DNA from 2 places in the Bradyrhizobium sp. 134 genome. Region 2 is predicted to be linked to the other one. Evidence: predicted binding sites of a transcription regulator. Region 2 holds the regulator's gene; the other holds the start of a gene.

The links. Region 2 encodes PhoB, which activates phosphate uptake and scavenging genes when phosphate is short. Its sites were predicted from a motif close to TGTCATNNANCTGTCAT; they were not measured.
Region 1: a site for PhoB is predicted at 1,551-1,567, ahead of IVA75_RS23225 (DUF47 domain-containing protein). Genes of this name have one in related genera too.

The regions. Positions count from the first base shown of each region.
Region 1 covers NZ_JADPKX010000053.1:498,703-506,586, forward strand. Annotated here, with positions in the region: gene IVA75_RS23220 (inorganic phosphate transporter) at 1-845, opposite strand, end outside; gene IVA75_RS23225 (DUF47 domain-containing protein) at 862-1,506, opposite strand; gene IVA75_RS23230 (branched-chain amino acid ABC transporter permease) at 1,665-2,633, opposite strand; gene IVA75_RS23235 (branched-chain amino acid ABC transporter permease) at 2,635-3,498, opposite strand; gene IVA75_RS23240 (ABC transporter substrate-binding protein) at 3,571-4,794, opposite strand; gene IVA75_RS23245 (ABC transporter ATP-binding protein) at 4,828-5,574, opposite strand; gene IVA75_RS23250 (ABC transporter ATP-binding protein) at 5,567-6,322, opposite strand; gene IVA75_RS23255 (hypothetical protein) at 6,694-7,341, shown strand; gene IVA75_RS23260 (ArsC family reductase) at 7,345-7,719, opposite strand; gene IVA75_RS23265 (tRNA-binding protein) at 7,825-7,884, shown strand, end outside.
Region 2 covers NZ_JADPKX010000034.1:802,442-810,325, reverse strand. Annotated here, with positions in the region: gene IVA75_RS13410 (OpgC domain-containing protein) at 1-159, opposite strand, end outside; gene apaG (Co2+/Mg2+ efflux protein ApaG) at 340-744, shown strand; gene IVA75_RS13400 (Hsp33 family molecular chaperone) at 802-1,809, opposite strand; gene argF (ornithine carbamoyltransferase) at 2,048-2,995, opposite strand; gene IVA75_RS13390 (aspartate aminotransferase family protein) at 2,995-4,197, opposite strand; gene IVA75_RS13385 (GcrA family cell cycle regulator) at 4,653-5,165, shown strand; gene phoB (phosphate regulon transcriptional regulator PhoB) at 5,405-6,112, opposite strand; gene phoU (phosphate signaling complex protein PhoU) at 6,136-6,852, opposite strand; gene pstB (phosphate ABC transporter ATP-binding protein PstB) at 6,863-7,684, opposite strand; gene pstA (phosphate ABC transporter permease PstA) at 7,681-7,884, opposite strand, start outside.

The DNA.
Region 1 (7,884 bases), on a different contig from region 2:
TGGGTGGTCGAGACGGGAACGCCGAGGAAGGTCGCCATGAACAGGGTCGCGGCACCGCCGGTCTCGGCGCAAAAGCCCTGCATCGGGGTCAGCTTGGTGATGCGCAGGCCCATGGTCCGAACGATGCGCCAGCCGCCCATCAGCGTCCCCATCGCCATTGCGGCCTGGCACGAAAGCACCACCCAGAAGGGGACGAAGAATTCGCCGCCGAGCTGGCCCTGCGAATAGAGCAGCACGGCGATGATGCCCATGGTCTTCTGCGCGTCGTTGCCGCCGTGGCCGAGCGAATAGAGCGAGGCGGAGGCGAATTGCAGGATCCGGAAGGCGCGATCCACGGCAAAGGGCGTGGAGCGCACCGAGGCCCAGGAGACGATCGCAACCAGCACCATCGCGAGCAGAAAGCCGACGAGCGGAGACAGCACGATGGCGATCACCGTCTTGGACAATCCGCTCCAGACCACCGCCGAAAGGCCCGCTTTGGCCACGCCGGCACCAAACAAGCCCCCGATCAATGCGTGCGACGAGGACGATGGGATGCCGAGCGCCCATGTCACCAGGTTCCAGACGATGGCGCCGACCAGCGCAGCGAAGATCACCTGGGCATCCACGATCGCGGGATCGATGATGCCGGTGCCGATGGTCTGGGCGACGTGCAGCCCGAACACCATGAAGGCGACGAAATTGAAGAAGGCGGCCCAGAACACCGCGTATTGCGGCCGCAGCACGCGGGTCGAGACGATGGTCGCGATCGAATTGGCGGCGTCGTGCAGGCCGTTCAGGAAGTCGAACAGCAGCGCGACGGCGATCAGTCCGACCAGGACGGGAAGACCCAACGCAACATCCACGGCGCGGTCCCCTGCCCTAAACTTGCTCGATGACGATGCTGTTGATCTCGTTCGCGACGTCGTCGAAGCGGTCGGCCACCTTCTCGAGATGGTCGTAGATCTCTGCGCCGACGATGAAATCCATCGCGTTGCCGTTGCGATGCTTGAGGAACAGTTCCTTCAGCCCGATATCATGGAGATCGTCGACGCGGCCTTCCAGCTTGCCCAGCTCTTCCGTGATCGCGGTCAGCATGGCCACGTTCTGGCCGATCTTCTGCATCAACGGCAGCGCACGGCCGACCAGATTGGCGCATTCGATCAGAAGCCCGCCGATCTCCCGCATGGGCGGCTCGAAGCTGCGGACCTCGAACAGCATCACGGCCTTGGCGGTCTGCTGCATCTGGTCGATGGCGTCGTCCATCGAGGTGATCAGGTTCTTGATGTCGCCGCGGTCGAACGGGGTGATGAAGGTACGGCGCACCGCCGTCAGCACCTCACGGGTGATGTTGTCGGCATCGTTCTCGAACTGGTTGACGCGCTGGCAATAGACCGGCGTCTCCTCGCCCCCGTTGAGCATGCTCTGGAGCGCGATCGAGCCCTGGATCACGGTCTGGGCGTGGCGGTCGAACAGGTCGAAGAACCGTTCTTCCTTGGGCAGGAAAGCGCGAAACAATCGCATCATGGGAGAGAGACTACCGGTTGGATAATGGCCTGGCCCGAGCGGGCCGTCATAAAACTGTCATAGACCATTTTCGATCCACGCGCGTGCCACCTCACGCCCGTGGAGCCGGATCATCCACCGCTTTCGCGCGTCAACACATCTTCCATTATATCAATGACTTACAGCGACCGCCGGAAGTAATGCGCGATTTCTCCGATGACGCCGCGGCGGAAGGTGAGCACGCAGATCACGAAGATCGAGCCCTGGATCACGGTCACCCACTGGCCGAACCCCGCCAGATATTGCTGCATGGCGATGATCACGAAGGCACCGACCACGGGACCGAACACGGTTCCGAGTCCGCCGACCAGCGTCATCAGCACGACTTCGCCCGACATCGACCAGTGCACGTCGGTGAGCGAGGCGTTCTGCGCCACGAAGACTTTCAACGCACCGGCAAAGCCGGCCAGCGTGCCCGACAGGACGAAAGCCAGGAACTTGTACTGATCGGTGCGGTAACCCAGCGAGATCGCGCGCGGCTCGTTCTCGCGGATCGCCTTGAGGACTTCGCCGAACGGCGAGTTGATGATGCGGAAGATCAGCAGGAAGCCGGCGAGGAAGCCTACCAGAACCACGTAGTAGAGCACGGTCGGCTTGGTCAGATCGAAGACGCCGAACATGCGTCCCTGCGGAATGCCCTGGATGCCGTCTTCACCATGGGTGAACGGGGCCTGGAGGTAGATGAAGTACAGAAGCTGCGACAGCGCCAGCGTGATCATCGAGAAATAGATGCCCTGGCGGCGGATCGAGATATAGCCCGTGATGAGCGAGAGCACGAAGGCACCGGCGACGCCGACGAGGATGCCGAGCTCCGGCGGCAACGCCCACACCTTCAGCGCATGCGCGCTGCAATAGCCGGCCGTGCCCAGGAACATCGCATGGCCGAAGGACAGCAAACCGCCGTAGCCGATCAGCAGGTTGAAGGCGCAGGCGAGCAGCGCGAAGCACAGCGCCTGCATCACGAAGAACGGGTAGACCCCCGTGAATGGCACCGAAGCCAGCAGCAGCGCCATCACCACAAAGACGATCATCTCGTCGCGGATCGCGCGCGGGGTTACCGGCAGCGTGTCGTCCGTCAAGGCTGTCATGTCAGGCCGCCCTTCCCGTCAATCCCGTTGGCTTCACCAAGAGCACCAGCACCATCAGCACGAACACGACGGTGTTGGAGGCCTCGGGGTAGAAATACTTGGTCAGGCCCTCGATCACACCGAGCGCGAAGCCGGTGATGATGGAGCCCATGATCGATCCCATGCCGCCGATCACCACCACCGCGAACACCACGATGATGAGGTCGGCGCCCATCAACGGTCGCACCTGGTTGATCGGCGCCGACAGCACGCCGGCGAGCGCGGCAAGGCCGACACCGAGGCCGTAGGTCAACGTGATCATGCGCGGAACGTTGACGCCGAAGGCGCGCACCAGCGTCGGGTTTTCGGTGGCGGCGCGCAAATAGGCGCCGAGCCGGGTCTTCTCGATCAGGAACCAGGTCGCGATGCAGACCACCAGCGAGAAGATGACGACCCAGCCGCGATAGACCGGCAGGAACATGAAGCCGAGATTCATGCCGCCCTTGAGCTGGTCCGGAATGGCGTAAGGCAGGCCGGAGGAGCCGAAATAGTTCTGGAACACGCCCTGCACGATCAGCGCAATGCCGAAGGTCAGAAGCAGGCCGTAGAGATGATCCAGCCCGGTCAGCCATTGCAGCATGGTCCGTTCCAGGATCATGCCGAAGATGCCGACAATGATCGGTGCAAACAGCAACGCCCACCAGTAGTTGATGCCGCCGAGGTTCAGCAGGAAGTAGGCGACGAACGCGCCCATCATATAGAGCGCGCCATGGGCGAAATTGATGATGTTGAGCATGCCGAAGATCACGGCAAGCCCGAGACTGAGCAGCGCGTAGAACGAGCCGTTGATCAGTCCCACCAGTAGCTGAGCGTAAAGAGCCTGCATCGATCCCGCACCCGGTCCCTTCGGCGTTCCCTGAAAGTCGCCCGCAGGCCTGATGGCCTGCGGGCGGTTATCTTACTTCTTCAACAGAGCGCATTTGCTCTCGGACAGCGGCGTGAAGGCCTGGTCGCCCGGCACCGTGCCGACCAGCTTGTAGAAATCCCACGGTCCCTTGGACTCGGAGGGCTTCTTCACCTCGAACAGATAGGCATTGTGGATGGTGCGGCCGTTGGGCTGGATCTCGCCCTTGCCGAACAGATCGTCTTCCGTCGGCATCGACTTCATCTTCTCGACGACCTTGGCGCCGTCATGCGGGTTGCCGCCGAGCGCTTCGAGTGCCTTGAAATAGTGACGCACGCCCGCATAGACGCCGGCCTGCACCATGGTGGGCGGCGCGTTGTTCTTCATCTTGTCGGCGAAGCGCTTCGAGAACGCCCGGGTCTGGTCGTTCATGTCCCAGTAGAAGGTCTCGGTGAAGTTGAGGCCCTGTGCGGTCTCGAGCCCGATCGCCTTGACGTCAGTGAGGAACAGCAGCAGCGCCGCGAGCTTCTGGCCGCCCTTGACGATGCCGAACTCGGCCGCCTGCTTGATCGTATTTGTGGTGTCGCCGCCGGCATTGGCAAGGCCGATGATCTTGGCCTTGGAGGCCTGCGCCTGGAGCAGGAAGGACGAGAAGTCCGGCGTGTTGAGCGGGTGCTTGACGCCGCCGACCACCTTGCCGCCATTGGCGGTAACGACAGCGGTGGTGTCGCGCTCCAGCGCCGCGCCGAAGGCGTAGTCCGCGGTCAGGAAGAACCAGGTGTCGCCGCCGGCCTTCACGAGCGCCTGGCCGGTGGTGTGGGCCAGCATGTAGGTGTCATAGGTCCAGTGCACCGTGTTGGGCGAGCACTGCGCGTTCGTCAAATCCGAGGTCGCCGCGCCCGAGTTGATATAGACGCCGTTCTTTTCCTTGATGACGTTGTTGACCGCGAGCGCCACGCCGGAATTCGGCACGTCGACGATCACGTCGACCTTGTCGACGTCGAACCACTGCCGCGCGATCGCGGTGCCGATATCGGGCTTGTTCTGGTGATCGCCCGAGATGATGTCGATCTTCCAGCCCTTCGCAGCCAGGCCGGAATCTTCAATGGCCATCTGCGCGGCGAGCGTCGAGCCCGGTCCGCCGAGGTCGGCATAGAGCCCGGACTGATCGGACAGCGCGCCGATCTTGACGGTCTTGTCCTGCGCGAAGGCTACGCCCGCGGTGGTCACGGCCAGCGCCGTGCCGAGCAGAAACGACGCAATCGACTTTGTCATCATGCTACTTCCCTATGAATCTTCTTGTTGGCCGTTCTAGACGCCGAGATAGGTGTGGAGCTTGTCCATGTTGGCGGCAAGCTCCGCATTGGAAAATCCGTCAATGATCTTGCCGTGCTCGACCACGTAATAGCGGTCGGCGACGGTGGATGCGAACCGGAAGTTCTGCTCGACCAGGAGGATCGTAAAACCCTCCTTCTTGAGCCGCGCAATGGTGTGGCCGATCTGCTGGATGATGACGGGCGCGAGACCCTCGGTCGGCTCGTCCAGCATCAGGAAGTTCGCGCCGGTGCGCAGGATGCGCGCGATCGCAAGCATCTGCTGCTCGCCGCCGGAGAGCTTGGTTCCCTGGCTGTTGAGCCGTTCCTTCAGGTTCGGAAACAGATCGAAGATCTGCTCGAGCGGCAATCCGCCGGGACGCACCACCGGTGGCAACAGCAGGTTCTCCCGCACGTCGAGGCTGGCGAAAATTCCACGCTCCTCCGGGCAGAACGCGATTCCCATTCGCGCGATCTTGTCCGAGGTCGTGCGGATGATGTCCTGGTTGTTGAACTTCACCGAGCCGGTGCGCTTGCCGATGATGCCCATGATCGACTTCAGCGTGGTGGTCTTGCCGGCGCCGTTGCGCCCGAGCAGGGTGACGACCTCGCCCGCGTTCACGTCGAAGTTGATCCCGTGCAGGATGTGAGACTCGCCGTACCAGGCTTCCAGGTTGCGGACCTGGAGCAGGTTGCCGCCGCTCGCGGCCTTTGCGGGAGCGTCCGCCGTCGCAGTCTCAGCCATGACCGGCTCCCAGATAGGCTTCCTTGACGCGTTCGTCCTTGGTGAGCTCGCTGTAATGGCCCTGCGCCAGCACCTGTCCGCGCGTCAACACGGTGATGATGTCGGAGAGATTGGCCACGACGCTCAGATTATGCTCAACCATCAGGATGGTGTATTTCGCGGAGATACGCTTGATCAGCGCCGCGATCTTATCGATGTCCTCGTGGCCCATGCCGGCCATCGGCTCGTCCAGCAGCATCATCTCGGGGTCGAGCGCGAGCGTGGTTGCGATCTCCAGTGCGCGCTTGCGCCCGTAGGGCATCTCGACCGCGGGCGTATTGGAAAACTCGCTGAGGCCGACATCGTTCAACAGCTCGCGCGCGCGATCGTTGAACTGGTTGAGCACGGACTTTGAGCGCCAGAAATCGAAAGAGCTGCCGTGCTGGCGCTGAAGCGCGACGCGGACGTTTTCCAGCGCGGTGAGATGGGGAAATACTGCCGAAATCTGGAACGAGCGCACGAGCCCCAGGCGGGCCACGTCGGCGGGCGCCATCGCGGTGATGTCCTGCCCCTTGTACAGGATTTTTCCGGCAGACGGTTTGAGGAACTTGGTCAAAAGATTGAAGCACGTCGTCTTCCCGGCGCCGTTCGGGCCGATCAACGCGTGAATGCTCCCACGGCGAACCTTGAGCGCAACGTCGCGGACGGCGAAGAAGCCCGCGAACTCCTTGGTCAAGCCTTCCGTTTCGAGAATGAACTCATCGGCCAAACAGTTTTCCCCCTGCCCGCACAACGCGCGTGGCTATCCTTGTTGCTTCGGCTTTCCGGAGGCCTTGGAGCCACTCCCTGGAGCCCATCCGGAACGCCGCCTCCGGGCGCGGAATATGCCGGAGGTGACGGGGGTTAGGCAAGGCGGAAAGCTGAGCAGGTCAGGCCTCCGGCCGGGAGACTTATGCTCCCTTAGTCGGACGTGTTTTGATGTCGCGCCTGCCCGGCTTCCCGGTTCGCAAAGCGCCGGTCATCAAGCCGTCGTTAACGGTCTTTCGTTCCATGCGCCAGCCTTCATGGAAAATTTTCCCGCAGTGAGGATCATGCGCGGGTTTCAAGCGTCCGGAATTTCTTTTCGTCGGGAATATTGCCTTGGATTTTGCAAGCGCGGCTCCTTCCGTGGTCAAGTCGATCAAGCAACGTGATCTCCTGAACACGTGGCTGCGGCTTTATGGGCGCCAGCAGACGGCTCCGTCGATCTGGGAGTACCAGCCTGCGCGGCTCGAGGAAGAGCTCTCCGATCTGATCTATTATACGGTGGACATGTCGACGCCGACGCCGCGTCTGACCATTCAGAGCGAAGGTACGCGCATCTCGCGGGCCTATGGACACACCGGCAAGGGCGCTCTGCTCGACGACTATATCGGGCCGCGTCTCGCGCCCCTGGTGATGCCGGTCTATCATGAATGCGTGGCGCGCGGGCTGCCTGTCTACAGCGTTGCCGACGTCGATGACATCTACGGCCGTATCGTCGCCTATGAGCGCCTGCTGCTGCCGTTCCAGACCGACGGCAAGGTCTGTCACATCATCGCGTCGCTCAAGACCTTCTGCGAGGACGGCGGCTTCGAGATCAAGAATCTGATGCGCGGAAATGACGCGCTGCCGCGCCCGAGATTGCGCGCGGTGATCGACCGCGACCTGTTCCATCGCACCCCCGGCCGCATCGCGCCGGCCGAGTTGGTCGAGTTCGCGGACCAGCAGGGCCCCGGTGTTCCCACCGAGATCATCGAGCTGAACTAGCGCTCAGCGTGATTTGGCTGCGGCTTCCTTGGTCGTGACTTCCTTGGCATAGAGGTCCGGCTTGAAGCCGACCAGCAGCTTGCCGCCAACTTCGAGCACCGGCCGCTTGATCATCGATGGTTGCGCTAGCATCAACGCCAGCGCCTTTTTCTCGGAGAGGCCTTCCTTGTCGGCATCGGGCAGCTTCTTGAAGGTCGTCCCGGCGCGGTTGAGCAGCGTCTCCCAACCGACCTCGTCGCTCCACTGCTTGAGCTTGTCCTTCTCCACCCCCGCCGCCTTGTAGTCGTGAAACGCGTAGGCGACGCCGTGGGTGTCGAGCCAGACGCGCGCCTTCTTCATGGTGTCGCAGTTCTTGATGCCGTAGATGATGTTGGGCAAGACAGTCCTCGCGCATGCGTCGTATCGTAATGCTCCGGCGTTGTACGCAACTCCGGTTCGCACGACAATATTGCGAATGCTGCCAGCTCTTCGAACGGACACGCCATGCACGTCACCCACGATTCCGCTGCGACCGCGTCGCCGACCATCGACTTCGACACCTTT
Region 2 (7,884 bases):
CAGGCCGCGGAACAGGTCGAGCCGGAGTTCGCGCTCGCCGATGGCGGGCAGCGAAATGGCCGGCGATGCCGCGCGCGGCTTCGCACCCGCGGATTTGACCTCCACAGGTTTGGCGGTTCCCGCGATCGTCGATCCCGTCACTTGGTCGGCAATGGTCATCGGGGGCTAAAAACCCTTCCGCAAATCGCGACGTGGCAAGGAGTGTACCGGTCCGGCCGTCATCTCGCAAAGCGCCCGGATCACATGCAAAGACACTTGGACGTGTACTTCCCTGCGAATTCTGGCGGGACGATGTCGCCAGGACCGCCTCCGGCGTTTGGTTCCCGAGCAGATTTCGGTATGATGGCAATCATGTACCGCGCCGTGACCCGCCAGATCGAAGTGACCGTCGAGCCGAACTTTGTTCCGGAGCAGTCGTCGGCCGACCGCTCCCGCTATTTCTGGTCCTACACCATCGTCATCACCAATTCCGGCGACGAGACCGTGCAGCTCAAGACGCGGCACTGGATCATCACCGACGCCACCGGCCGGCAGCAGGAGGTGAAGGGCGAGGGCGTCGTCGGCGAGCAGCCGACGCTCGCCCCCGGCGAACGCTTCGAATACACCTCCGGCGTGCCGCTCACGACCGCCTCGGGCTTCATGACCGGCCGCTACCAGATGGTCAGCGCAACCGGCGAGCGCTTCGAGATCGACGTGCCGACGTTCTCGCTGGACAGCCCGGACAACAAGCGGGTGTTGAATTAGGGTCTGAGATGGTGGGCACGGTTCGCTTTACCCGCCCTCCGGCACTACAGCACCGCGCTACGCGTCCTCGACGCCCGCCTCGTCCGGTGTGAACTCGTACACCGAGCTGCAGAACTCGCAGGTCACGACGACCTTGTCGTCCTTGACCATCGCGGCACGATCGTCGGACGAAAAGCTCTTCAGCATCGATGCCACCGCGTCGCGCGAGCAGGAGCATTGCGCCTTCAAGGGCAGCGGATTGAACACGCGCACGCCGCGTTCGTGGAACAGACGGTAGAGCAGCCGCTCGCCGGACAGCTCCGGATCGATCAGCTCGACATCTTCGACGGTCTCGATCAGCGAGCGCGCCTCGACCCAAGCATCGTCTTCAGCGACGGCATGCACCTCGACGCCTTCGGGCGCATCGCCGGGATGCAGATCGGCCTGCCGCGCGCGCTCGGGCGCCTTCGGCAGGAACTGCATCAGCATGCCGCCGGCGCGCCAGCGATGCTTGCCGCCGTCGTTCGAGCGCCACTCCTCGCCGACGGCGAGACGCACGCGGGTCGGGATCTGCTCGGAGCGCAGGAAATATTCGTGAGCGGCGTCTTCCAGGCTGCCGCCGTCGAGCGCGACCAGGCCCTGGTAGCGGCTCATGTCGGGGCCCTGGTCGATGGTCATGGCGAGATGACCGTGCCCCAGCAGCGCGCCGGAATCCTTTGCATCGCCGAGGCGCGCGGCGTCGTAGCGCGCATAGGCGCGCAGACGATCCGGCGCCTGATAGTCCACGACCAGGAACGACACCGGACCGTCGGTCTGGGCCTGGAGGATGAAGCGGCCCTCGAACTTCAGCGCCGAGCCGAGCAGCGTGGTCAGCACGATGGCCTCGCCGAGCAGCTTGCCGACCGGCGCCGGGTAATCGTGCTTGGTCAGGATCTCGTCGAGCGCCGGACCAAGCCGCACCAGCCGACCGCGCACATCGAGCGCGTCGACCTCGTAGGGCAGCACAGCGTCATCGATCGGAACCGCGGATGGCGCGCGAACCGGACCTTCGGGCCCGGTTTTCATGTCAGGGGATTGGGAAACCATGGCGCTTTATCTGGGGTCGGAAGGCGGAATTGGAAGGGGTTCGGAGCAGCTCATCTGGACACTGGTTTGATCATGATACGGCAAATTCGGTGTCGTCCCGGCGAAGGCCGGGACCCATAACCACGAATATTGGTTTGGCGAAAACTCGTTGCCTCCGCCGATCTGCCACAAGAGAGATTCCGCGGTCTGGGTCCCGGCCTTCGCCGGGACGACGGAAAGTTAGCTCGCCCGCGTCGATCTACTTCACCGCGTCGAAGCACCAGGCCAGAATGCCCTTCTGCGCGTGCAGGCGGTTTTCGGCCTCGTCGAACACGACGGATTGCGGACCGTCGATCACCTCGTCGGTGACCTCCTCGCCGCGATGGGCGGGCAGGCAGTGCATGAACAATGCATCGGGCTGGGCCAGCGACATCAGCTGGGCATTGACCTGATAGGGCTTGAGCACGTTATGGCGGTGCTCGCCTTCCTTGTCCCCCATCGACACCCAGGTGTCGGTCACGACACAATCGGCCCCACGCACGGCGGCTTCGGCATCGGTGCCGAGCATGATCGGCGCGCCGGTCGCCTTGATGAAGTCGCGCATGGCTTTTTTCGGGGCGAGCTCCGGAGGCGTCGCGACATTGAGCTGGAACTTGAAACGCTCGGCGGCGTGCGCCCAGGACGCCAGCACGTTGTTGTCGTCTCCGGTCCAGGCCACCGTCTTGCCCTCGATCGGGCCGCGATGTTCCTCGTAGGTCATGAGGTCGGCCATCACCTGGCAGGGATGCGAGCGCCGCGTCAGGCCGTTGATGACGGGTACGGTGGCGTTCGCCGCAAGCTCCAGCAGGGCATCGTGATTGAGGATGCGGATCATGATGGCGTCGACATAGCGCGACAGCACCCGCGCGGTGTCGGCGATGGTCTCGCCGCGGCCGAGCTGCATCTCGGCACCGGTGAGCATGATGGGCTCGCCGCCGAGCTGGCGCATGGCAACATCGAAAGACACCCGCGTCCGCGTCGAGGGGCGCTCGAAGATCATCGCCAGCGTCTTGCCTTCGAGCGGCCTGACCGGCTGATGCGCCTTCTGCTTCGCCTTCATCGCGGTGGACGCGGCGAGCATGCGCTTGAGCTCCGACAGCGGCAGCTCGTTGATATCGAGGAAGTGCTTCGGTGTTTTCTTGGGTGTATTATCGGGCGACTTGCTCATCAGCTTGCCGCCCGCTTGTTGCCGGATAACGCGGTGCAGGCGCGCTCGAGCCGCCCGACGCTGTCCTCGATCTCGGCTTCGGTGACGATCAAAGGAGGCAGGAAACGCACGACATTGTCGCCGGCACCGACGGTGAGCAGCTTTTCGGCGCGCAAGGCGGCAACGAGATCGCCCGAAGGCACCACGGCCTTGATGCCGATCAGGAGGCCCTCGCCGCGCACTTCGCTGACGACATCAGAGTGGCGGTCGATCACGGAAGCGAGCTTCTGCTTCAGCAACAGCGACATCCTCTGCACGTGGTCGAAGAAGCCGGGCTTGAGCATGACGTCGAGCACGGCGTTCGCAGCCGCGATCGCGAGCGGATTGCCGCCGAAGGTCGAGCCGTGCGAGCCCGGTGTCATGCCGGACGCCGCTTCCGCGGTCGCAAGGCACGCGCCGATCGGGAAGCCGCCGCCGAGCGCCTTGGCCAGCGACATCACGTCGGGCTCGACGCCAAGGCGGCGGTACGCGAACAGATCGCCGGTGCGACCCATGCCGGTTTGCACCTCGTCGAAGGCGAGCAACAGACCCTTCTCGTCGCAGAGCTGGCGCAACGCCCTCAGGAAGGCAGGCGTTGCCGAACGGACACCGCCCTCGCCCTGGATCGGCTCGATCAGGATTCCGGCGGTCTGCGGACCGATCGCCTTTTTCACCGCCTCGAGATCGCCATGCGCAACCTGGTCGAAGCCCTCCATCGGGGGGCCGAAACCTTCGAGATATTTTGCCGAACCCGTCGCGGCCAGCGTCGCCAGCGTGCGGCCATGGAACGCGCCTTCGAAGGTGATCATGCGATAGCGGTCGGGATGGCCCTTCGCGGCGTGATAACGGCGCACCACCTTGATCACGCATTCCAGCGCTTCGGCGCCGGAATTGCAGAAGAACACGAAATCCGCAAAACTTTCATTGCACAGGCGCGCGGCGAGCTTTTCGCCGTCCGGGCTCTGGAACAGGTTCGACATGTGCCAGAGCTTCGTGGCCTGCTCCTGCAACGCCGCGACCAGCGCCGGATGGGCATGGCCGAGCGCATTCACCGCCACCCCGGAGGTGAAATCGAGATAGCGCTCGCCATTGGTCGCGATCAGCCAGCAGCCTTCGCCACGCTCGAAACCGAGGTCGGACCTGGCGAAAACGGGGAGCAAATGCGGCGCTGCGCTGTTAGTCATGACGGTCACTTGAATGTTGCGGACGGTGTGAGCGTGCATTGCGCAACGCACCATCGACCGGCCCGGAAAACGAAACGTGCCGCCTCTTGCGGGCGGCACGTGCGACTATCTTAGGCTTGGTGAAACGGGTGTCAATGCCGCCCGGAAAGCCTCGCGAAACGCTGAATCCGTAGTCTTGCGGTGCCGATTTTGCGGGATTTAGTCACGGAACATGTGGAAGCGAGTCGGCGGACTCTTGCGCGGGAGTCACGCCATATTGTAGCGTTTGGATTGTCAGATACGACATCTCGTGCAGTGGTTCTGATCTTTAAGTCCTTATGTACCGGCGTAAACGTTCGGGCGTTCAAGACGCGCCCGGCGAGCCTTAAGGGATTCTGGCGGCACGGGTTTTTGAAGGCTTAGGCATTCGCTACGAGGCCCCAGGATGGCTGGCGCGCAGCGAGGGAAAGGGTGCAATGACGGTTTTGACCTGGTCCGATGATCGCGTCGAGCAGCTGAAAAAGCTCTGGGAGGCCGGACTTTCGGCCAGCCAGATCGCGGCGGAGCTCGGCAATGTGACCCGCAATGCCGTAATCGGCAAAGTGCACAGGCTCGGCCTCTCGGGCCGCGCCAAGAGCCCTTCGTCGGCAGCGCCCCGACCGCGCAAGGCGCGCCCCGCGCAGCACATGATGCGGGTGAGCCGCCCGATCTCGCGCGGCAACACCGCGCTGGCGCAGGCCTTCGAGGTCGAGGCTGAGCCGGATCCGGTCACCTATGACAACGTGGTGCCGATGAGCCAGCGGCTGTCGCTGCTGGAATTGAACGAGGCGACCTGCCACTGGCCGGTCGGCGATCCCTCGAGCCCGGACTTCTTCTTCTGCGGTGGACGGGCGCTGTCCGGCCTGCCCTATTGCGCCCAGCACTCGCGCGTCGCGTACCAGCCGGCGTCGGATCGGCGGCGTGCACCGGTGAAGCCGGGGCCGCGCTAATTACCGCAAGTCGTCGCGCGAAGACGGCTCAACGATTTCAGTGTCGTCCCGGCCAATTGCGCACGGGGGCCGGGACCCATACTCCGAGCGCGCAGTTGTTGCGCGAAAGGGGTCATTCCGAGTCTTCGCCAAACCACGTTCGGTGGTTATGGGTCCCGGATCAGCGCTCGCTTCGCTCGCTTGTCCGGGACGACGTCGAAGAATTCGGGGACAGCTTGCCAACAAACAAGGCTGCAACCCTACACCTGCTCCGCCTTGGCAAACCGATCATCCAGCGCGTAACCAGCGCCGCGGACGGTGCGGATCGGGTCCTGCTCGCGGCCGAGATTGAGCAGCTTGCGCAGGCGGCCGATATGCACGTCGACGGTGCGCTCGTCGATATAGATGTCGCGGCCCCAGACGCTGTCGAGCAGTTGCTCGCGCGAGAACACCCGTCCCGGGTGCTCCAGGAAGAACTCCAGCAGGCGATATTCGGTCGGACCGAGATCGATCGGCCGGCCCGAGCGCGCCACGCGGCGCTTGTCGCGGTCGAGCTCGATGTCGCCAAAAGCAAGGACGGTGGCGAGCCGCTCGGGGCTTGCGCGCCGCAGCAGGCCTTTCACGCGCGCCAGCAGCTCCGGCACCGAGAATGGCTTGACGATGTAATCGTCGGCGCCGGTCGCAAGACCCCGCACCCGCTCGCTCTCCTCGCCGCGCGCGGTGAGCATGATAATCGGGAGCTGCTTGGTCTCGGGACGGGTGCGAAGCCGCCGGCACAGTTCGATGCCTGACAGGCCCGGCAGCATCCAGTCGAGCACGACCAGATCGGGGATGTGCTCCTTGAGGCGGGTGTCGGCGTCGTCGCCGCGCATCACCGTCTCGACGTCATAGCCGTCGCCTTCGAGGTTGTAGCGGAGAAGCTCGGTCAGGGCTTCCTCGTCCTCAACCACCATAATGCGTGCGCCCATCGGGTCGTCGCTCCCTTAAGTCTTCAGGTGTTCGGTACCGTGCTGGCGAAGGTCGTCATGTCGCCCTTCGGCCGCTTGTCGGTGATCGCCTGGCCCTCGATCATGTAGAACACGGTCTCGGCGATGTTGGTGGCGTGGTCGCCGATCCGCTCGATGTTCTTGGCGCAGAACATCAGGTGAATACAGAACGAGATGTTGCGCGGATCCTCCATCATGTAGGTAAGGAGCTCGCGGAACAGCGAGGTGCAGATGGCGTCGACTTCCTCGTCACCCTTCCACACCGCCATCGCCGCCGGCAAATCATGCGCGGCATAGGCGTCCAGCACCGACTTGACCTGCTGCTGCACGAGGTCGGTCATGTGCTCGAGGCCGCGGAACAGCTTGAGCGGATGGAAGTCCGTCTCCAGCGCCGCAACGCGCTTGCCCATGTTCTTGGCGAGGTCGCCGATGCGCTCGAGATCGGTCGCGACGCGCATGGCGCCGACGATCTCGCGCAGATCGACCGCCATTGGCTGGCGCCGGGCGATGGTGAGCACCGCGCGTTCCTCGATGCGCTTCTGCAGCGCGTCGAGTTCAGTGTCGATGGCGACGACGCGCTGGCCGAGCGGGACGTCGCGGCGGATCAATGCGTCGACGGACTCGACGATCATGCGCTCGGCGATGCCACCCATCTCGGCGACCAGGCGCGTGAGTTCCTGGAGGTCGGTGTCGAAGGCCTTTGCGGTATGTTCAGAACCCATGTCGCGTCTCCTAGCCGAACCGGCCGGTGATGTAATCCTGCGTGCGCCGGTCGGACGGCGACGTGAAGATCTTGCTGGTGTCGTCGAACTCGATCAACTCGCCGAGATACATGAAGGCGGTCTTGTCGGAGACGCGCGCCGCCTGCTGCATGTTGTGGGTGACGATCGCGATCGTGTAATCCTCGGACAGCTCCTGGATCAGCTCCTCGACCTTGGCGGTCGAGATCGGGTCGAGCGCCGAACAGGGTTCGTCGAACAGGATCACCTCGGGCCGCACCGCGACGGTGCGGGCGATGCAGAGGCGCTGCTGCTGGCCGCCGGAGAGCGACAGGCCGGAGGCGTTGAGCTTGTCCTTGACCTCGTTCCACAGCGCGCCGCCGCGCAGCGCCTTCTCGACGCGGCCGTCCATTTCGGACTTCGATATCTTCTCATAAAGACGGATGCCGAACGCGATGTTCTCGTAGATCGTCATCGGGAACGGCGTCGGTTTCTGGAACACCATGCCGACGCGGGCGCGCAGCAGATTGAGGTCCAGCTTGCCGTCGAGGATGTTGGTCTGGTCGAGCATGAGCTGACCGGTGGCGCGCTGACCGGGATAGAGGTCGTACATCCGGTTGAAGATGCGCAGCAGGGTCGACTTGCCGCAGCCTGACGGACCGATGAACGCCGTGACGCGGTTGGCGCCGAGCGTCAGGTTGATGTTTTTCAGCGCGTGGTGCTCGCCGTAATAGAAGTTCAGGTTGCGCACGGTCACCTTGGGGGGCGCCTCCGGCAGCACTGCCGCGTGCGGCAGTCCACCTGACGCGCTCATCGATACGGAAAGATCACTCATTTTGCGGTCCTCTCGGCGCCAAGGATGCGCGCGAAAATATTAAGGGCAAGAACGGTCAGGGTGATGAGCAGCGCGCCGCTCCAGGCCAGCTGCTTCCAATAGGCATAGGGGCTCTGCACGAAGTTGTTGATGGTCACCGGCAGGTTTGCCATCGTCTTGTTCAGGCCGAGGCTGAAGAACTGGTTCGACAGCGCGGTGAA